Regions from separate parts of the Serratia sp. C2(1) genome, predicted to be linked through region 3. Evidence: predicted binding sites of a transcription regulator. Region 3 holds the regulator's gene; each other region holds the start of a gene.

Region 1 (7,102 bases), on a different contig from region 3:
TTTCAGTTATTCCACTGCGTGGCGGCACCGTCGCAGGATGAAGGCGGCCGCACCACCTTTGTCGATACTACGCGGCTACTGGCCAGTGCCGATGAGTCGCTGCTGGCGCAGTGGCTGAAGGTGTCTATTTCTTATCGGATCAAGCAAGTGGTCCACTATGGCGGCGAGGTCTGTTCGCCGCTGGTGGTGACGCATCCGAGCGGCAGCGGGTTGATCATGCGCTACAACGAACCGCCGACGGAGGGCAAGAAGTTCCTTAACCAGCATGCGCTTGAATATCATGGCGTGCCGCAAGAAGAGCAAGAGGCTTTCCATCAGACTCTGCAGCAGCATCTCTACGATCCTCGCCATTATTACGCTCACCCGTGGCAGCAGGGCGATGTGGTGGTGGCGGATAACTTCTCGCTGCTGCACGGACGTGAAGGTTTCACCGCCCGCTCCGCTCGTCATCTGCAGCGCGTGCATATTCAGAGCAACCCGGTGTGCGCCAACCTGGCGCTGAAGCCGGCCAACGCAGAGGCATAACGGAACATATGGCAAGGATACTGATGGCGGCCGTCGCCACCCCAGGGCACGTTTACCCGATGCTGGGGATTGCCCGCTACCTGATTGCGCAGGGCCACCGGGTACGGGTGATGACCGGTGCGCTGTTCCGCGAACGTGCCGAAGCGGCGGGGGCGCAGTTTGTGCCCTTCGATGCGCAGGTGGATTTCGATTATCGCTATCTGGAGCGGCATTTTCCCGAACGCGCCGCGCTGCCGCCGGGCAATGCGCAGATGGCGTTGGCGCTGAAAGATTTCTTCGCCGCGCCGATCCCGTTGCTGGACCGGCAACTGAGGGCGGCGATAGCCGCCGAGGCGACCGATCTGCTGATGGTGGAAAACTGCTTTTACGGGGTATTGCCGCTGTTGCAGGCAACTGATCGTCTGCCGGTGATAGGTATTGGCGTGACGCCGTTGGCGTATTCTTCACGCGATTCCATCTTCTACGGGCCGCGCATTCCCCCGGCGCTGTTGCCGCATGAACTGCGACGTGAACAGCTGGTGGATGAAGCCACCCGCGTGTTGCTCGATGAGGTACAGCAGAGTTTCAATACCGCAATGGTGCAATCTGGTGGCGGGCCGTTGCAACAGCCGTTCACGGATGCGTTGATAGGTGGCTGCGATCGCTTTTTGCAACTGGCTACCCCGGCGCTGGAGTATCCGCGCGAGGATCTGCCGGCAGGCGTGCGATTTATCGGCCCGTTGCGCGGTGCCGCGGCGGCACCGCAAGACGGGGGAGAGTGGGATGAAGCGGATCCTCGGCCGTTGGTTATCGTGACGCAGGGTACGTTGGCGAATGTCGATCTGCACCAGTTGATTGTTCCGACGCTAACAGCGTTGGCGGAATTACCGGTGCGGGTGCTGGCGACCACCGGCGGTCGCTCGGTTGACGGAGTGCCGGCGCAACGGCCGGACAACGCCAGAGTACGGGAGTTTATCTCTTTCGAGCACTGGCTGCCGCAGGCGGCGCTGTTGATCACCAATGGCGGTTATGGCTCGATCAACTACGCGCTGGATCATGGCGTGCCCTTGATTGTCGCCGGTACCGGTGAAGATAAGCTCGAGGCGGCCTCTCGGGTGGTGGCTGCGGGCTGCGGCATTAACCTGCAGACCAGCGAGCCGGATGAAGCGCAACTGCGGCAGGCCGTGCAGCAGATCCTGTCGCAGCCGATTTATCGGCAGCGCGCGGCGTTGGTACAGGCCGACTATGCCCGCCATGATGCATTGGCGGCGATTGCCGAAGAGGTGGCAGCCTTGACCGGCTGAAAGCCGTCATCGAGTTCCTTTGGGTGCCCTCTGCGGCGCCTTTTTTATGCGGTTTTTTCTCATCAAATTTGCATGATTATGTACAATTGAAAAACGGGTTTTATTTGACCGGTTGTTAACCCATTGACAACATTACTGATGAAAAGCGGGGGATATCATAATTTTCTAATTATGAAATGAATCTTCTGGCGGTGATCCTGTGGGGCAGTTACCCTAAACCTATAGCCTATGGAGTAGGCGTCTAATCAAGAAGAGAGCAAGCATGACTGATTCACAAATCCGCATTGCGATTGCGGGTTCCGGCGGCCGCATGGGGCGCCAACTGATCCAGGCGGTACATCAGACGCAGGGCGTTGTGCTGGGGGCTGCGGTGTCGCGTCCGGGTTCAAGCCTGATCGGCACCGATGCCGGTGAACTGGCGGGCGTGGGCGCGCTGGGCGTTACCGTCAGCGACAGCCTGGAAAAGGTGGTCGATGACTTCGATATTCTGATCGACTTCACCCGCCCGGAAAGCACGCTGGCGTACCTGGCTTTCTGCGTCGAACATAACAAGGCGGTGGTGATCGGCACCACCGGTTTTGACGATGCAGGCAAAGCGGCCATCCGCGCCGCCGCGCAACAGATTGGCATCGTGTTCGCCGCCAATTTCAGCGTGGGTGTCAACCTGGTGCTGAAACTGTTGGAAAAAGCCGCTCAGGTGATGGGCGACTACACCGACATTGAGATTGTTGAAGCGCACCACCGCCATAAAGTGGATGCTCCTTCGGGCACTGCGTTGGCCATGGGCGAGGCGATTGCCGGTGCGCTGGGGCGTGACTTGAAAGAGTGCGCCGTCTATGCGCGCGAAGGGTATACCGGCGAGCGCGATCCCAAGAGCATAGGTTTTGCCACCATTCGCGCCGGCGATATCGTCGGGGAGCATACCGCCATGTTTGCCGACATCGGAGAGCGGGTGGAAATCACCCATAAAGCCTCCAGTCGCATGACTTTTGCCAGTGGTGCGGTTCGGGCGGCATCTTGGCTGCATAGTCACGATAAAGGCCTGTTTGATATGCGCGACGTGCTCGGTCTGGACCAGTTATAATCAATTTGAATACCATCGTGATGTGGTTGTATTGATCATAATACTATGATTAACGGACAATAATTTTATTGTCCTTTTTTTTAACATTAAAAATGATTGGTTTGGTTTGATATATTGCTGTGATGCTTTTTTTTTTATGGTTTTCTTGCATTTTTTCGTCAAAAATTTCTCTTTTCGATGTTTTTCAATCAGGAATGAGCCTTTGGAAACGCACTTTTTCGTCATTCTTCCTCGCAACCGTTTACTCACCCGAGTTTAGCTGGGTTTTTATGGCTGCTGACCCTATTAAACGTTGAGAAGTGCAAAAATAAGAGAAAAAATGGCGCTTTGGGTAGACAAGCGGAGCACTCATCATTAAAATGCGCCCAATTTGCCAAAAATTGGCCTTGAGGGCGGTTTTTGCATTGATTTAGATCGCGATATCTGAATTAATATGCAAATATTGTGATTGATTATTCCTCGGAGGGTGTTTTGATTAAGTCAGCGCTATTGGTTCTGGAAGACGGAACCCAATTCCACGGTCGGGCCATCGGGGCAGAGGGTACGGCAGTGGGGGAAGTGGTCTTCAATACGTCGATGACCGGCTATCAAGAAATCCTCACTGATCCTTCCTACTCTCGCCAGATCGTTACTCTTACTTATCCTCATATCGGCAATGTCGGCACCAATGCTTCCGACGCAGAATCCTCCGCGGTACACGCCCAAGGCCTCGTCATTCGTGATCTCCCTTTGATTGCCAGCAACTACCGCAGCGAAGAAGGCCTGTCTGAATACCTGAAGCGTCACAACATCGTGGCGATTGCCGATATCGATACCCGCAAGCTGACCCGCCTGCTGCGCGAGAAAGGCGCACAGAACGGCTGCATCATCGCCGCCGACTCGCCGGACGCCGCGCTGGCGCTGGCCAAGGCGCAGGGTTTCCCGGGGTTGAAAGGCATGGACCTGGCGAAAGAAGTGACCACCAAAGAAGCCTACAGCTGGCAGCAGGGTAGCTGGACGCTTGAAGGCGACCTGCCGGAAGCCAAGCCGGCCTCCGAGCTGCCGTTCCACGTGGTGGCTTACGACTACGGCGCCAAGCGCAACATCCTGCGCATGTTGGTGGATCGCGGCTGCCGCCTGACGGTCGTGCCGGCGCAGACCCCGGCAGATGAAGTATTGAAGATGAATCCGGACGGCATTTTCCTGTCCAACGGCCCGGGCGACCCTGAGCCTTGCGATTACGCCATCACCGCCATCAAACAGTTCCTGGAAACCGACATTCCGGTGTTCGGCATCTGCCTCGGCCACCAGTTGCTGGCGCTGGCCAGCGGTGCGAAAACCGTGAAGATGAAGCTGGGCCACCACGGCGGCAACCATCCGGTGAAAGATCTGGATAACGACTGCGTGATGATCACCGCACAGAACCACGGTTTTGCGGTTGACGAAAATAACCTGCCGGCCGAACTGCGCGTAACGCACAAATCGCTGTTCGACCATACGGTGCAGGGCATTCACCGCACCGACAAAGCGGCGTTCAGCTTCCAGGGCCACCCGGAAGCCAGCCCGGGCCCGCACGACGCCGCGCCGCTGTTCGACCACTTTATCGAACTGATCGAGACTTACCGTTCTAACGCCAAATAATCAAGAACATGTTTAGTCTCGTCGCGAGCGAAGGTCAGGCAAGGAAAAAATAGGCGAAAAAGCAGAGTTTACACTCAGTAAATGAGCATTTTGAGCCGGTTTTGACGAAGCATCACCGAGCGCAGCAGAGAGTAAACGGGTTCGAGGAGCAAAAAAGTGCCAAAACGTACAGACATAAAAAGCATCCTGATCCTCGGCGCTGGCCCGATTGTCATCGGCCAGGCGTGTGAGTTCGACTATTCGGGTGCCCAGGCGTGTAAAGCGCTGCGCGAAGAGGGTTACCGGGTCATTCTGGTGAACTCCAACCCGGCCACCATCATGACCGACCCGGAAATGGCCGATGCGACCTACATCGAGCCGATCCACTGGGAAGTGGTGCGTAAAATCATCGAAAAAGAGCGCCCGGATGCGGTATTGCCGACCATGGGGGGCCAGACCGCGCTGAACTGTGCGCTGGAGCTGGAGCGTCAGGGCGTGCTGGCCGAATTCGGCGTGACCATGATTGGCGCCACGGCCGATGCTATCGATAAAGCCGAAGACCGCCGCCGTTTTGACGTGGCGATGAAGAAAATCGGTCTGGATACTGCGCGTTCCGGTATCGCACATAATATGGAAGAAGCGCTGGCGGTTGCCGCCGACGTTGGCTTCCCGTGCATCATCCGTCCTTCCTTTACCATGGGCGGCACCGGTGGCGGCATCGCTTACAACCGCGAAGAGTTCGAAGAGATCTGCGAGCGCGGCCTGGATCTGTCGCCAACCAAAGAGCTGTTGATCGACGAATCGCTGATCGGCTGGAAAGAGTACGAAATGGAGGTGGTGCGCGATAAGAACGATAACTGCATCATCGTCTGCTCTATCGAAAACTTCGACGCCATGGGCATCCATACCGGTGACTCCATCACCGTAGCACCGGCGCAAACGCTGACCGACAAAGAATACCAAATCATGCGTAACGCCTCGATGGCGGTGCTGCGTGAAATCGGCGTGGAAACCGGCGGTTCCAACGTGCAGTTCTCGGTTAACCCGAAAAACGGTCGCCTGATCGTCATCGAAATGAACCCGCGCGTGTCCCGTTCTTCTGCGCTGGCCTCAAAAGCCACCGGCTTCCCGATTGCCAAAATCGCCGCCAAGCTGGCTGTGGGTTATACCCTCGACGAACTGATGAACGACATCACCGGCGGCCGCACGCCGGCGTCGTTTGAGCCGTCCATCGACTACGTGGTGACCAAAATTCCTCGCTTTAACTTCGAGAAATTTGCCGGCGCCAACGACCGCCTGACCACCCAAATGAAATCCGTCGGCGAAGTGATGGCGATTGGCCGCACTCAGCAAGAGTCGCTGCAGAAAGCGCTGCGCGGTCTGGAAGTGGGCGCCACCGGCTTCGACCCGAAAGTGAGCCTGGACGATCCGGAAGCGCTGACCAAAATCCGTCGCGAACTGAAAGATGCCGGTTGTGACCGTATCTGGTACATCGCGGACGCGTTCCGTGCCGGCATGTCGGTAGACGGCGTGTTTAACCTGACCAACGTCGACCGCTGGTTCCTGGTGCAGATTGAAGAACTGGTGCGCCTGGAAGAGCAGGTTGCCGAATCCGGCATCAACGGCCTGACCCAGGAATTCCTGCGTACCCTGAAGCGTAAAGGCTTCGCCGATGCGCGCCTGGCCACGTTGGCCGGCGTAGCCGAGAGCGAAATCCGCAAGCTGCGCCACGGTTATGGCCTGCACCCGGTTTACAAGCGTGTGGATACCTGTGCGGCGGAATTCGCCACCGACACCGCCTACATGTACTCCACTTATGAAGAAGAGTGCGAGTCCAACCCGACCAACGACCGTCCGAAAGTGATGGTGCTGGGCGGTGGCCCGAACCGTATCGGCCAGGGCATCGAGTTCGACTACTGCTGCGTGCACGCCTCGTTGGCGCTGCGTGAAGACGGTTACGAGACCATCATGGTCAACTGCAACCCGGAAACCGTCTCCACCGACTACGACACGTCCGACCGCCTGTATTTCGAGCCGGTGACGCTGGAAGACGTGCTGGAAATCGTGCGCATCGAGAAGCCGAAAGGCGTGATCGTGCAGTACGGCGGCCAGACTCCGCTGAAACTGGCGCGTGAGCTGGAAGCTGCGGGCGTGCCGATTATCGGCACCAGCCCGGATGCGATTGACCGTGCCGAAGACCGTGAGCGTTTCCAGCAGGCGGTACACCGTCTGGGCCTGAAACAGCCGGCCAATGCCACCGTTGCCACCATCGAACAGGCGGTAGAGAAAGCGGCCGGCATCGGTTACCCGCTGGTGGTACGCCCTTCCTACGTGCTGGGCGGCCGTGCGATGGAGATCGTTTACGACGAAATCGACCTGCGCCGTTACTTCCAGAACGCCGTCAGCGTATCCAACGATGCGCCAGTGCTGCTGGACCGCTTCCTGGATGATGCGGTAGAAGTGGACGTCGATGCCATTTGCGACGGTGAGCGCGTGCTGATTGGCGGCATCATGGAGCATATCGAACAGGCGGGCGTGCACTCCGGTGACTCCGCCTGCTCACTGCCGGCCTACACCCTGAGCAAAGAGATTCAGGACGTGATGCGCCAAC
Region 2 (7,102 bases), on a different contig from region 3:
AGTAAACTCACCTGTTGCCCAGCCGGTGCGCTGGCCGCAGTACCGTCCGCCGGCGCCTTGGTGTCTTTGGTGTCGCCGTCACAGGCCGCCAGGCCAAGCACTAACAGGCTGATACCCATCAATTTTGCTACTTTACGCATTGGGCTTCCTTCTTCCTTTCAGGTAGGTTTTTACTGCCGTATCGCAACCTATTCCACGTTGAAATGCAAGGCAGATGTTGTCACAAGGTTTTTTCAAGTAATAGCCGATAATCAGCCACTTCGCCTTTCTTTTCCAGCTGAACAATCTGATAGTGATTGCCGATGAGCATCATCAGCATCGCCTGGAACTGATTGCGTGTTTTCACCCTCACCTGGCGATAGCCCTGAGCCTGTGCCCAGCGCTCCTGTTCAGCCAATAAGGCCTGCGCCACGCCGTGGCGGCGAAACGCCGGCAGCACGCCGCCCAGCCAGCTGTAAAATACCTTCTCTTGCGTCTGATAGCCCAGTTTGAAACCGGCGGGTTGGCCGTCAATTTCTGCGAGCAGCAGGTGACAGGCGGACGGCCCGATGCGTCGCTGTAAATCGGCCAGGCTATGCAGGCCACCGAATTCGGGGATTTGCCGGTACAGGGCGTGGATTTCTTTGAGGGTGGCGTGGCGGGTCATGACTGTCATTGGCGGCCTCCGTAGGATGCAGGCCGCCAATGATAACACGGGTCAGTTCGCTTGCAGGCCGCCGTCATTGCGGCGGACGGCAATGCGCTTAAGCAGCATATTCAGCAGTACGCCATACATCGGCAGGAAGAACAGCAGGCAGATCAAAACCTTGAAGCTGTAATCCACCAGGGCGATCTCTACCCAGTTATTGGCCATAAAGGCATCGCTGCTCTTATAGAACGCAATAAAGAAGAACGACAGAGTATCGCTGATATTGCCGAGGAACATTGCCGCGGCAGGAGCAACCCACCAGGCACTGCGTTGGCGCAGGCGGTTGAAAACGTGTACGTCGAGGATCTGACCGAGCACGTAAGCCATAAAGCTGGCGATGGCGATACGCGCCACAAACAGGTTAAAGCTGCCCAACGCGGCAAAGCCCTGCCATTCGCCCTGATAGGTTACGGTAGAAATCACGTACGAGATGAACAGCGCCGGGACCATTACCGAAAGAATGATACGCCGCGCCAGCGGGGCGCCGAAAATACGCACCGTCAGATCGGTTGCCAGGAAGATGAACGGAAAGGTAAAGGCTCCCCAGGTGGTATGGAAGCCGAAAACGGTAATCGGCAACTGCACCAGGTAGTTACTGGAGGTAATGATGACAATATGGAACAGCGATAGCCAGACCAACGCGGTGAGGCGCTGCTGAGCGGTAAACGAATACATGTTGTAGCCTTTTTAGTCGTGGGGTGAGGGAACCCAGAGTTTCTTGTCGCAACAGCAAAATGCGCTGCGCGGCGGCATGATACGCGTTTGCGCAACCAATGCAATGGTTAAATTTAACGCAAACGTTAACGCATCTTGCGCAGAAAAACTACCGGCGTAAACTAGGCGCCAATGAGATGCGGCGGGTGTTCGCCGATCGCTTTTGATCGAGAAAAATTGCATGACTGACTTATTTGCCCAGGCAGACCAGACGCTTGATGCGCTGGGGCTGCGCTGTCCGGAACCGGTGATGATGGTGCGCAAGACCGTACGCCATATGGATGACGGTCAAACCCTGCTGATTATTGCCGATGATCCGGCCACCACCCGCGATATTCCGGGCTTCTGCCGCTTTATGGAGCACACGTTGGTGGCGCAGGAAACCGACAAGGCACCGTACCGCTACCTGTTACGCAAGGGCGTCTGAGCGAGGTGAGTTGCACCTCAGGGGCGACTTGATTCGCCCCTGAGGTATGCCGTTGTCTAGTTGCGTTTCTTCAACAAGCGCAGGGCGTTTGCGGTGACCAGCGCGGTAGCGCCCGAGTCCGCCAGCACTGCCAGCCACAACCCGGTCATCCCCAGCAGGGTGGTGATCAGGAATACCCCTTTCAGCCCCAGCGCAATGGTGATGTTTTGCCGAATATTGGCGTGCGTGGCGCGCGAGATGCGGATCATCTCCGCCACACCGACCAGCCGGTTATGGGTCAGCGCCGCGTCCGCGGTTTCCAGCGCCACGTCGGTGCCGCTGCCCATGGCGATACCGATGCTTGAGGCTTTCATCGCCGGCGCATCGTTGATGCCGTCACCGATCATCGCCGTCGGGCGCAGTTCACTCAGTCCGATCACCGCCTTCACTTTATCCTCCGGCAGCAGCCCGGCACGGTAATCGATCCCCAGTTCAGCGGCAATCGCCGCCGCCGCCCGCGGGTTATCCCCGGTCAGCATCACCCCGTGGATCCCCAGGGCATTCAGTTCGGCAATGGCCTGTTTGGCGTCGCTGCGCAGCGTATCACGCAGCGCCAGCAGGCCGATCGCCACGCCGTCTTCCAACACCACCACCACCGTTTTCCCTGCGTTTTCCAGCTTTTCCACCTGGTTTTGCAACTGTGCGTCGAGCTGGCCTGCCGCCAGTTTGGCAGGTGCGCTGATCAACAAGGTTTTGCCGTCAACCTTGCCCTCCACCCCGACCCCTGCCAGAGCGCGACGGCTCTGAGCCGGTGGCAGAGGGGTGCCATACTGCTCGGCCCGTTTGATAATTGCCTGCGCCAGTGGATGGTGGGAGCCGGTTTCTACCGCCGCCGCCAGGGTCAGCAACTGCCGCTCGCTGAAGCCGTTGCTCGGCAGCACATCCGTGATCCTGGGTTTACCTTCCGTCAACGTGCCGGTCTTATCGAAAGCGATGGTTTGTACCTGGCCCAGCTGTTCCAGCGCTGCACCGCCTTTAATCAGGGCGCCGCGTCGAGTGGCCGCCGCCAGCCCGGAAGTAATCGCTGCCGGAGTAGATATGACCAGCGCACAAGGACAACCGATCAGCAGCAGGGTCAGGCCGCGGTAAATCCAGATATCCCAGGGCTGTGACAGCAGCAGCGGCGGCACCAGGATCACCGCAACGGCCAGCAGCATAATCGCTGGCGTGTAGTAACTGCTGAACCGGTCAAGAAAACGTTCGATAGGTGCGCGGCGCTCTTCGGCCTCTTCAATCAGTTGCAGAATGCGGTCGATGGCGTTTTTGCCCGGTTCGGAAATCACCTTCATTTGCGCGGCCTGATCGACCGACAGGCTGCCCGCCGCCACTTTCTGGCCCTGCAGGCGTTCGACCGGCACCGATTCGCCGGTCAGGGCGCTTTCGTCAAAACTGGCGAACGGATTGAGCAGTTCGGCATCGGCCGGCAGGCGGCCGCCGGGGGCAATTTCAATCACATCGCCGGGGCGCAGATCGGAGACCGGTACGCGTTTGCGCTCCGAGCCCCGGACCAGCAAAGCATCTTCCGGCACCAGTTCCATCAGCGCCTTCACGCCACGGCGAGCGCGGTTGGCGGCGTAGGATTCCAAGAGTTCGCCAACCATAAACAGCAGCAACACCATAGCCGCCTCGGCGGTGGCGCCGATAAACAGCGCGCCTATTGCCGCCACGCTCATCAGCGTTTCAATGGCAAACGGCGTACCGGAGCGGATCAGCCGTAGCGCCTTGGTCGCGACCGGCGCCAGACCGACCAGCGTGGTGGCGATAAACGCAATGCGCCCCAGCTCAGGGTTGACCTTATCGAGTGCCCAACTGACCACCATCAGTGCGGTGAGCAGCAGCAGCGGGCCAAACTCCTTCAGGTGTGATGCCTTGGGCGACTCGGCTTTGGTTGCCTGGATGCCGAGCAGGGTAAAGCCGGCCTGTTGCACCGCATCCTGGATGCGCAGACTGAGATCGGATTGGGCGTCGACCACCAGTTTTTCAGTGGCGAACAGTACGCGAGCGTTTTCTACACCGGGAATGCCCGTCACGGCGTTCTCTATTTTTTTGGCGCAGCTTGGGCAGTCCATGCCGGTGACTTTCCAACTGTAACGCCGGCTACCGGAAGGAGGGGCGGCAGCCAGCCTGTCGCTTTCCTCATCCTGATCCTCATGATCGTCCGTGCTGCAACAGCTGGCGCCATGATCGTGCGGGTGAGCGTGATCGGTTTCAACGGCCAGGTTTTTTTGCTCGCTGCTGCAACCGTGTTGGGTTTTACCGTGGCTGTGATTGCAGCCGCAGGTACCTTCTGCAGGGTTATGTTCCTGATGATTATGGTTTTGATGGGTATGCATAACGTCCCCCTCCGGGCAGTTAATGATGTTCATTGCGCCGACTCTACACCCTGGAGTCAACTCCAGAGTCAAGCGCCGGGATGAGAATTATTGCTAACTGTCATGCGGAGAGGGGGCGAACGATAAAAAGCGTTTGATAGCAGGATAATAATGCAAATATTAATATATTGGCGATGCAAGAAGGTGTTTTTCGACAATGCACCCTCAGGTCGTTAGTCGATATAAGAAGATGTTATTTCCAAGCGAACTAAAAAATCCCGCCGACTAATAATAAAGAGTTATTAATCTATAACTGTTTAGTTAAATTTAACTCTTTTGTTCAAAACAGCCAGCATGATCCGCTTGTGTCTGCAGGTCGCATTTTTATTGAAGTTTGTAACCAACTTATCGGGTATTGGTTGCCTTTGATTTGTAAATAAGATCAAAAAGCAGCATAAATATCTTTCGTTATTGAAATATATAGTTGATTATTTTATGTTCAGTTTTGAGTCCGTGCCTATAATTGGAATCGATTACCATTTCTGTTGGTAATATTATTTACTGATATCTATGCATTAATTCTATCTAACACACTGCCGGTAACGGCGCATAAACCCCTTCCCGTAAGCCGGTGGTTCGTCCATCGCGGCTTTCTGGCAGGTTATGTCTATCTGTCTGATTGATAACAATCAGCTAATGAGTGGAATCGAACCAATGCAATCTACTAAAAAGGCAATTGAAGTTACTGAGTCCAGCCTCGCCGCTACCGGATCCGGCTATAATGCTGTAGAGGATCTGTTGCATTACCACGAGCGTGGCAACGGGATTCAGGTTAATGGCAAGGACTCATTTTCTACCGAACAAGCTGGGCTGTTTATTACCCGCGAGAACCAAACCTGGAACGGTTATAAGGTTTTTGGTCAACCGGTTAAATTAACTTTCTCTTTCCCCGATTATAAATTCTCATCTACCAACGTCGCCGGCGATACCGGGCTGAGCAAGTTCAGCGCCGAACAGCAGCAGCAGGCTAAACTGTCGCTGCAATCCTGGTCTGACGTGGCGAATATTACCTTCACCGAAGTTGCCGCCAACCAGAAGGCCAATATCACTTTCGGCAATTACAGCCAGGATCGCCCCGGCCATTACGATTACGATACTCAGGCTTACGCTTTCCTGCCGAACACGATTTATCAGGGGCAGAATCTGGGCGGCCAAACCTGGTACAACGTCAATCAGTCCAATGTTCAACATCCGGCAAGCGAAGATTACGGTCGCCAGACGTTCACTCATGAAATTGGCCACGCGCTGGGCTTGAGCCACCCGGGCGATTACAACGCCGGGGAAGGCAACCCAACCTACAACGACGCCAGCTATGCCGAAGACACTCGCGAGTTCAGCCTGATGAGCTACTGGAGTGAAACCAATACCGGCGGCGACAACGGCGGCCACTATGCCGCGGCGCCGTTGCTGGATGACATTTCCGCCATTCAGCACCTGTATGGCGCTAACCTGTCCACCCGCACCGGCGACACAGTGTATGGCTTCAACTCCAATACCGGCCGCGATTTCCTCAGCACCGCCGGCAACGCGCAGAAAGTGATCTTTGCGGCCTGGGATGCGGGCGGCAATGATACCTTCGATTTCTCCGGCTATACCGCCAATCAGCGTATCAATCTGAACGAGAAATCTTTCTCGGACGTAGGCGGGCTGAAAGGCAATGTGTCGATCGCGGCGGGCGTCACCATTGAGAACGCCATTGGCGGTTCAGGCAACGACGTGATCGTCGGTAATGCGGCCAACAACGTGTTGAAGGGCGGGGCGGGCAACGACATCCTGTTCGGTGGCGCAGGTGCCGATGAACTGTGGGGTGGCGTCGGCAAAGATACCTTTGTTTTCGCCGCCGTCAGCGATTCCAAGCCGGGCGCTTCTGACTGGATCCGCGATTTCCAGAAAGGTACCGATAAAATTGACCTGTCGTTCTTTAATCAAGGAGCGCAGGGCGGCGATGCGATCCACTTCGTCGATCATTTCAGCGGTGCGGCGGGTGAGGCATTGTTGACCTACGATAGCTCGAGCAACGTCAGCGATTTGGCGCTGAACATTGGCGGGCATCAGACACCGGACTTCCTGGTGAAAATTGTCGGGCAGGCGGACGTTGCCACTGACTTTATCGTGTAACAATGAACATCATAACGCCCGGTGCAGCCTGGCCGGGCGTTATGCAGGAGTTAACATGAAAGGCAGTTTAGCGTGGGCCGCCGTGATGGCGGGGGGCATGATGGTGACGGGAGCAGTTATGGCCGGCAGTTTGGTTCTTCCTTCCGCGAGGTCGCTGGCGGGGCAATGGTTGATCGCCGATGCCGAACAGCAGTGTCAGATTGAATTTTTGGCCGGTGAACAAAGCGAAATCAATGGCTATCGGCTGGTGGATCCTCAGCACTGTCTGCAAAAGGTGTTTTCGGCAGAGGTCGTTGGTTGGCGCCCGGCGCCGGATGGCATCGCGCTGTTGCAGGCCGATGGCAGTACGTTGGCGTTCTTTTCGCGTGACGGCGAGAGCTACCGCAATCAATCCGGGGCGGAGGGTGGCCTGACTCTGAAGGCGCTGAGATAATAAAACGGGTTCGGTAGCCCGAACCCGCCCTGGACATTTACAGGTACAACGAGCGGACGATCAGGAAATGGCCGGAGAAGTAACAAAACGCCACCACCGCATCCGCTGCCCTGAAGCTAAAGCGGTAGCGGTTAAGCAGCCACACCACGTTGGCTAACAGCAGCAGCGAGGTGCCCGCCAACAGCGAGAAGCTGAAATCGGTGCTGCGCATGAAGTAATGTTCACCCGCCAGCCACACCATCAGCAACGTCATCGCTACGTAAGTGGCGATTGGCCAGCGCATTTCCTCCAGCCGGGTCCAGATCGTCGCC
Region 3 (7,102 bases):
CCCAACCGCAGCCGATATCCAGCAGTTTCATGCCTGGTTGCAGCTGCAGTTTCTCGCAAATCATTCGCAGCTTGGCCTCCTGGGCTTCTTCGAGCGTGGTCGCCTCTTTCCAATAGGCACAGGAATATTGCATATAGGGATCGAGCATCAGCGTAAAAAGATCGTTTCCCAGATCGTAATGTTCTTTACCGACAATCCAGGCGCGTTTCTTCGATTGCAAATTGGTTAATCGCGCGGCGGCAATACGCAGAGTGTCTTTCAAATGGTGGGGGAGTTTCTTTTCAAGGCCGGCGCTGACAACGCGTTGGAAGAATATATCCAGCCGTTCGCATTCCCACCAGCCGTCCATATAACTTTCGCCCAGGCCGAGAGAACCGTCCTGCAGCACGCGTTTAAAAAAATTAGGGTTTTTAACCTGAATATCGAAAGGGCGTGAGCCGTTTATTTCAATACCGGCCATGCTGAGCATTTCATGAGCGATACGGTACCATGGGTTGTCCTGGATGCTCACATCTTCTATACACGATGAACTCATAGCTTCTCCATCACCTTCTTCTGACTTATGACCCACCAGAAAATAGCTTAGACAATTTCTGTGGGTGCATACCTTTACCTACGGTGAAAAGTCACCGCGGCGTCTGATATCCGACTATGAACAGAGGAAAATTTTAAGAAGACTCCAGCGCAATAGGCACGGGATAAACAAATCCTTAAAAAAAGTGTGACGCCTTACGCGTACACAACAGCTACTTGTGATAACAAGATTATAAAAGTGTTATTTTAAAAGGTCGTTTTGAGTATAGGCTTGCCGAGGCGCAGGCTCAACCGTAAATCGCACTCGGCAAAAATATTCTTTAAGTGATTATTAACTATGATAATTATGACGCAGAGTTAGCATGTTCCTGTTGCACCCCCTGTGCATCGTCAATCACTTTTCCTCGTTGCAACATATAGCCCAACGCGGCTAAGACGACCGTTGAAACCATCACCGTTACCGTCGCCAACAGCGGTTGGGCTATAAAGGCCGAAACCAATAGGCTGGCGACAAAGCACAAACCCAACTGCAATGTATTTTGCAGGGCTGCGGCTTTGCCTGTGCCTTCAGGGAAGGGCATCAACGCATTCGCCACTACGATCGGGTAGCAGGCTCCGTTGACTAGCGCCATCAGACAGAATGGAATCAACAATGTGGTCAGCGTAGGTTCGGTCATTGTTGCCACCAGATATAACGCCACCATGCTGATGCCATAACCTACCAGCAGCCACGGCAGCAGGGTGTTGCCATTAATGCGATTTAACGCCGTACGGCAACCGTAACCGCCTAACAAGAATGCCAGCGTCTGTGGGACATAGCTCAGGCCAATATCATTGGGGCTGTAACCCATATCGCCAAGAATAAACGGCGAGCCGGTCAGCCAGGCAAAAAAACCGGCAGAGCAGGCGGCAAAGATGGTGACGTTCCCGCTGAATACCGGCGATTTCAGCAGTTGGAAGAAGCTCAGGGTGCTTTTGGGCTGGGCAGATGGCGCGCTTTTGGCGCTTTCCTTCAGCAACAGCGTCGGTAGCAGCAAAATGACGGTGATACCCAGTAGAACGGCGAAAATTGCCCGCCATCCCAGGTGGTTCAGCAACCAGGCGCCTACCAAGGGTGCCAGCGCAGGTGAAAGTGCGACCAGCGGCATAATGGTGGCGAATACGCGATTGGCCTTGCCTTCACGGTAGCGGTCAATGACCAACGCCTGCCAGGTGACGGCGGCTGAGCACACACCGATTGCCTGAATAAAGCGCAATGACCACAACTGGACGGCATTCTGCACCCACAGCATGCCGAGGCAGCCCAGGGCAAACAACGCCAGGCCAATCAGCAGCACGGGTTTACGGCCCAAATTATCGGAGAGCGGCCCCCAGAGCAGTTGAGCAAAGGCAAAACCGGCCAGGAAAATGCTCAGGCTGGCGCTGATTGCGCCGGCGGAAATTTGCAGATCTTGCTGCATGACGCCAAAAGCGGGCAGATACATGTCGGTGGCCAGGTAACCCAGCATGCTCAGGCCGGCAAGATAGAACATAAAACCAAAGGAATTTCGCATGGTATTTCTCATTAATATTTTATTGTCGCAGGTTTTTAGCGCCGGCAAGTGTATCCGGCTGGATCTCTGCTTGTGAAACGGTAATATTTGCGAAGTGCTGTTAAAAAAATTGAAGGCAAAACCATGTGGTCTGAATATTCTCTTGATGTAGTGGACGCGGTCGCTCGCACCGGCAGCTTCAGTGCGGCGGCGCAGGAACTGCACCGGGTGCCTTCGGCAGTGAGCTATACCGTGCGGCAACTGGAGCAATGGTTGGCGGTGCCGCTATTTGAGCGGCGTCATCGTGATGTAGAACTGACACCGGCCGGCGTGCTGTTTATTCAGGAGGCGCGTGGTGTCATCAAAAAAATGCTCGACACTCGCAGGCAGTGCCAGCAGGTGGCCAATGGTTGGCGCGGCCAATTGAAAATTGCGGTGGATATCATCGTCAAGCCGCAGCGCAGCCGCCGGCTGGTATTGGATTTTTATCGTCATTTCCCCGATGTTGAGTTGCTGATCCAGCCGGAAGTATTTAACGGCGTGTGGGATGCGTTGGTGGACGGCCGCGCCGATATGGCGATCGGCGCTACGCGAGCGGTGCCTGTCGGCGGCGGTTTTGCCTTTCGTGACATGGGCGATATGCGCTGGTTGTGTGTCGCCGGCCCGCAGCATCCATTGGCGGCGTTGGATGGCCTGCTGAACGATGATCAGCTCCGGCCTTTCCCTTCCCTGTGTCTGGAGGATACCTCGCGCAATCTGCCCAAACGGGTTACCTGGACGCTGGATAACCAGCGGCGGTTGGTGGTGCCGGATTGGGCATCTGCGGTGGATTGCTTGTGCGCCGGTTTGTGCGTCGGCATGATGCCTGCGCATCAGGTGCTGCCGTTGGTGCAGCGCGGTGAGTTGGTGGCGCTGCAACTGCAACAGCCATTTCCCGCCAGCCCCTGCTGCCTGACCTGGCAGCAGAATACCCCATCGCCGGCGATGGCCTGGCTGCTGGACTACCTGGGGGACAGTGAAACCTTGAATCAGGAATGGCTGAGCGAAGTGACGCCGGAAACCGCCCAGGCTCCCGGCGACGGTGTGACTAGCGGCGGTAATCGATGAAGGGGCCGTCGGCGACCGAGCGGCGTTCAACCAGCTTAGGATGCACTTCAATGACCTGCGACTCTTCACGCTTGCTGATGATGCGATCCAGCAGCATGGTGAACGCCATCTCGCCCAAACGCTCTTTGGGCTGATGGATCGTCGTCAGCGCCGGGGTGAAATAGCGCGCGTTGCGCACGTTATCGTAGCCGATAACTGAAATATCCTGCGGTACGCGCAGCCCCAGCTCATCGGCGGCGCAGATAGCGCCCATCGCCATAATGTCGCCGCCGCAGAATACCGCCGTTGGACGTTGTTTCTGCGACAATATCTGATGCATGGCCTTGTAGCCGGATTCCGGTTCGAAGTCGCCCTGAACAATCCACTCGTCGCGCACCTCGATATTGGCTTCTTCCATGGCTTTCAAAAAGCCCTGATGGCGGCCGCCGCCGGTATTGCGCGCCAATTGGCCCGGAATGGCGCCAATATCGCGGTGCCCGCGCTCGATCAGATAGCGGCCGGCCAGATAACCGCCTTCGAAGGCGTTGTCGATAATGGTATCGGTAAAATCGCCGCGTGCTGCGCCCCAGTCCATGACCACCATCGGGATGTTACGGTAATCTTCCAGCATCCCCAGCAATTGATCCGGGTATTCAGAGCACATCACCAGCAGGCCATCGACGCGTTTTTGCGCCAGCATCGCCAGATAAGCGCGTTGCTTGTCCAGGTTGTTGTGCGAATTGCACAGGATCAGCGTATAGCCTTTGCTGTAGCAGCTGTTTTCCACCGCCTCGATCACTTCGGCGAAATAGGGCGCTTCGCTGGAGGTGGCCAGCAGACCAATAGATTTGGTGTGATTGACCTTCAGGCTGCGCGCCACGGCGCTGGGAGAATAGTGCAGCTCTTTGATCGCGGCCCCAACGGCCGCTTTGGTCTCTTCGGCGACGAAACGAGTCTTATTGATGACGTGCGAAACGGTGGTGGTGGAAACGCCAGCGCGTTTGGCCACATCTTTAATCGTTGCCATGTAAAGAATGACTCCTGAGCTCACATGTTGCAGCATGTAAGTGTGATGTTAATCGTTTGCCTGCGTAGATCCTTCTTCCAAATAAGCGAAACTGAGTTTTTAGTGTGTTGAAGTCGTCAGCGCTTGGTCAGGAGGGGCATTTTGCCGGTACGCAGTTGTGAACTGCGAATTTTGTCCCATATTGAGCCAAAGTGGAAGAGGTAATCAGTATTATAAACCGGGAAATGATAACAAGATTTTATTGCCTAACTGTGGGAAAATGGTTTGACGCATTAATTGTGTGCCTTTTATCCTTGGGAAAACCCGTCTGAAAAGGAGTTGTAATGGATACCGATCTGAAAATGTCACTGTTCACTACTGTGTGCGCGCTGGCCGTTATTATCGCTTTTAGCTTCACTGCGGCGTTGAACTGATCCCCGGTTGTAATACAGGCGCAGCCTGCTGCGCCTGTTCGCGTTTCCTGCCATTACGTCATATTTTTTCACAAGCACCCAACTACACCCATGCCTGGAAATTTTTCATGCGGTTGGCTAACGCGTTGTCAGAGCGCGGCGAAAGCACCGAAGGACAGAACGATTGCCGTAGCTTGCGTGGAGTGCGGCCGGGGGAGTACCAGCCGCGGGGGATATTATCGAATGGTTTTCGGCGTTACCACACGGCGTGCGCCAATGTAGTGGTTTTGCCAGTAGTCGTTGTCCAGTTGGCTGATACGGATTTCCTCGCCCGTACGCGGTGACTGAATGAATTTGCCGTTGCCCAGATAGACGCCGACATGATCGGCCACGCCGCGGTTGTTGATGCGGAAGAACACCAGGTCACCGCTTTCCAGCTCGTTTTTCTTGATCGGCGCTGCGTCGCGCAGGTGATACATCTCGTTGGCGGTGCGCGGCATCTTGATTTTCACGACGTCTTTATAGGCGTAATAAATCAGGCCGCTGCAGTCGAAACCGGTTCTTGGCGAAGTCCCGCCCCAGCGATAAGGTTTGCCCATTTGATCCATCAGCTTGGCCATGGCGGTTTGCTTGGCGTGCTGATAGCGCTTTTTGTGCGCCGGGCTGAGTTTCAGTGGCTTATCGTCACGTACCAATTTGGCGGTGGCCATACCGGCTTCCCGATGGCGGCCATAGCCTTTTTTGTAGCCCTTTTTAGGTGGGGTTACTTTGATTTTGGCTATTTTCTGGGTTGAGTGTTTCGATTTGGCGCTAACGATCTTTTTAGCGGTTTTTTCTGTTTTGGCTTTGGAAACCTTGGTAGTTTTTTGCGGTGCAGTAACTTTCACTTTTTTGCTGGTCTTTGCCGCTTTCTTTTTCTTGCGGTCATCCGGCCGAGCTTCATTAACGTGGCTCTTGCGCTGCTCGGCGGCAACACGTGCCTGTGGCGCAGCGTGCGCCAGATTTAAGAATAGCTGTGTAAACAACAGCACAAAAAGCGTAAGAATTAAACGCATGTCGACGTTACCAACCTTGGCCCCGGAACAGATATCGAAAGAATGACAGTATTCCCCAATTTCGCCATATAAAACAGCGAAGAACTCATAAATGATAATCCATATTGTGAGAAAACGTTAACGGCTTTTTTTTTGCTGAAAAATCAATCCATTGATGTATAAAAAATCACCTTTTGCCGCTGGCGGAATTATTAAAGGGCACTGAACGGCGGAAAAATATATTAGTGAAATGGTCGGATTAAAAATGTTATTCTGAGCGTATGTTTTAACCGGAATGGCCTTGCCGGTGAGACGCGATTGGCAACGGGGGAATGCCCTTGCAAAAGATGGCGTTTTCTTGCGACTGTTCCAGCCGCTACAATAGCCAGTGTGATGCATGTTGTAGCCATGAGATGTGGCTTGAGGAAGCAATAAATGACGACGATTGAAAAAATTCAACAGCAGATCGGTGAAAACCCTATTCTGCTGTACATGAAAGGTTCACCGAAACTGCCAAACTGCGGTTTCTCTGCGCAAGCGGTACAGGCGCTGTCTGCCTGTGGCGAACGCTTTGCCTACGTTGATATTCTGCAGAACCCGGATATCCGTTCCGAGTTGCCGAAATATGCCAACTGGCCGACTTTCCCGCAGTTGTGGGTAGACGGTGAGCTGGTCGGCGGCTGCGATATCATTATTGAAATGTATCAGCGCGGCGAACTGCAGCAGCTGATCAAAGAAACGGCAGAGAAGTATAAAGAGCAAGAAGACCAGCAGCCATAACGGCCCGGGTTTATTGCAAGAAGAGATCGGGCGGCGCCAGTGCAAACTGGGCCGCCCGATTTATTTGTAGCTTAGTCGATATTACCGATGGCCAGCGGCCATCCGCCAAGGCGTTTCCAGCGGTTAACCAGCTCGCAGAACAGTTGAGCGGTTTGTTCGGTGTCATACAGGGCCGAATGCGCCTGGGTGCTGTCGAACGGAATATCGGCGGCAATACAGGCTTTGGCCAATACGGTTTGCCCCAACACCAGCCCGCTCAGCGCTGCGGTGTCAAAGGTGGCGAACGGGTGGAAAGGGTTGCGCTTCAGGCTTGCGCGCTCTGCTGCGGCCATCAGAAAGCTGTGATCAAAGTTGGCGTTGTGCGCCACGATAATGGCCCGGTTACAGCCGCGATCCTTGATGCCTTTACGCACCGCTTTAAAAATGGTGTGCAATGCATCGTATTCACTGACTGCGCCGCGCAGCGGGTTATGCGGATCGATACCGTTGAATGCCAGCGCTTCGGGTTGCAGGTTGGCGCCTTCAAAAGGCTCAACGTGAAAGTGCAGGGTTTCATCCTGCTGCAACCAGCCTTCTTCGTCCATTTTTAGCGTAACGGCGGCAATCTCCAGCAGCGCGTCGGTTTTGGCATTAAATCCGGCGGTTTCTATATCTATCACTACGGGATAAAACCCACGAAAACGACCACTCAGGGCGTTAAGATCACTTTTTTCGGCC

What was found. The regulator PurR, encoded in region 3, represses purine synthesis genes. The targets are predictions, from matches to a motif close to CANGCAAACGTTTGCNTG.
Positions count from the first base shown of each region.
Region 1: a site for PurR is predicted at 3,123-3,140, ahead of carA (glutamine-hydrolyzing carbamoyl-phosphate synthase small subunit). Genes of this name have one in related genera too.
Region 2: a site for PurR is predicted at 1,479-1,496, ahead of tusA (sulfurtransferase TusA). Genes of this name have one in related genera too.

Region 1 covers NZ_JAZFBA010000002.1:357,551-364,652, forward strand. The annotation lists gene V2S86_RS17260 (TauD/TfdA dioxygenase family protein) at 1-525, shown strand, start outside; gene V2S86_RS17265 (glycosyltransferase) at 549-1,808, shown strand; gene dapB (4-hydroxy-tetrahydrodipicolinate reductase) at 2,071-2,892, shown strand; gene carA (glutamine-hydrolyzing carbamoyl-phosphate synthase small subunit) at 3,364-4,512, shown strand; gene carB (carbamoyl-phosphate synthase large subunit) at 4,669-7,102, shown strand, end outside.
Region 2 covers NZ_JAZFBA010000005.1:243,161-250,262, forward strand. The annotation lists gene V2S86_RS22330 (DcrB family lipoprotein) at 1-140, opposite strand, end outside; gene V2S86_RS22335 (GNAT family N-acetyltransferase) at 221-655, opposite strand; gene V2S86_RS22340 (7-cyano-7-deazaguanine/7-aminomethyl-7-deazaguanine transporter) at 698-1,363, opposite strand; gene tusA (sulfurtransferase TusA) at 1,584-1,829, shown strand; gene V2S86_RS22350 (zinc/cadmium/mercury/lead-transporting ATPase) at 1,886-4,201, opposite strand; gene V2S86_RS22355 (serralysin family metalloprotease) at 4,895-6,358, shown strand; gene V2S86_RS22360 (AprI/Inh family metalloprotease inhibitor) at 6,414-6,791, shown strand; gene V2S86_RS22365 (lysoplasmalogenase) at 6,829-7,102, opposite strand, start outside.
Region 3 covers NZ_JAZFBA010000001.1:1,872,188-1,879,289, reverse strand. The annotation lists gene cfa (cyclopropane fatty acyl phospholipid synthase) at 1-535, opposite strand, end outside; gene punC (purine nucleoside transporter PunC) at 879-2,087, opposite strand; gene punR (DNA-binding transcriptional activator PunR) at 2,211-3,173, shown strand; gene purR (HTH-type transcriptional repressor PurR) at 3,154-4,179, opposite strand; gene cydH (cytochrome bd-I oxidase subunit CydH) at 4,503-4,592, shown strand; gene V2S86_RS08690 (C40 family peptidase) at 4,808-5,626, opposite strand; gene V2S86_RS08685 (Grx4 family monothiol glutaredoxin) at 6,041-6,385, shown strand; gene rnt (ribonuclease T) at 6,457-7,102, opposite strand, start outside.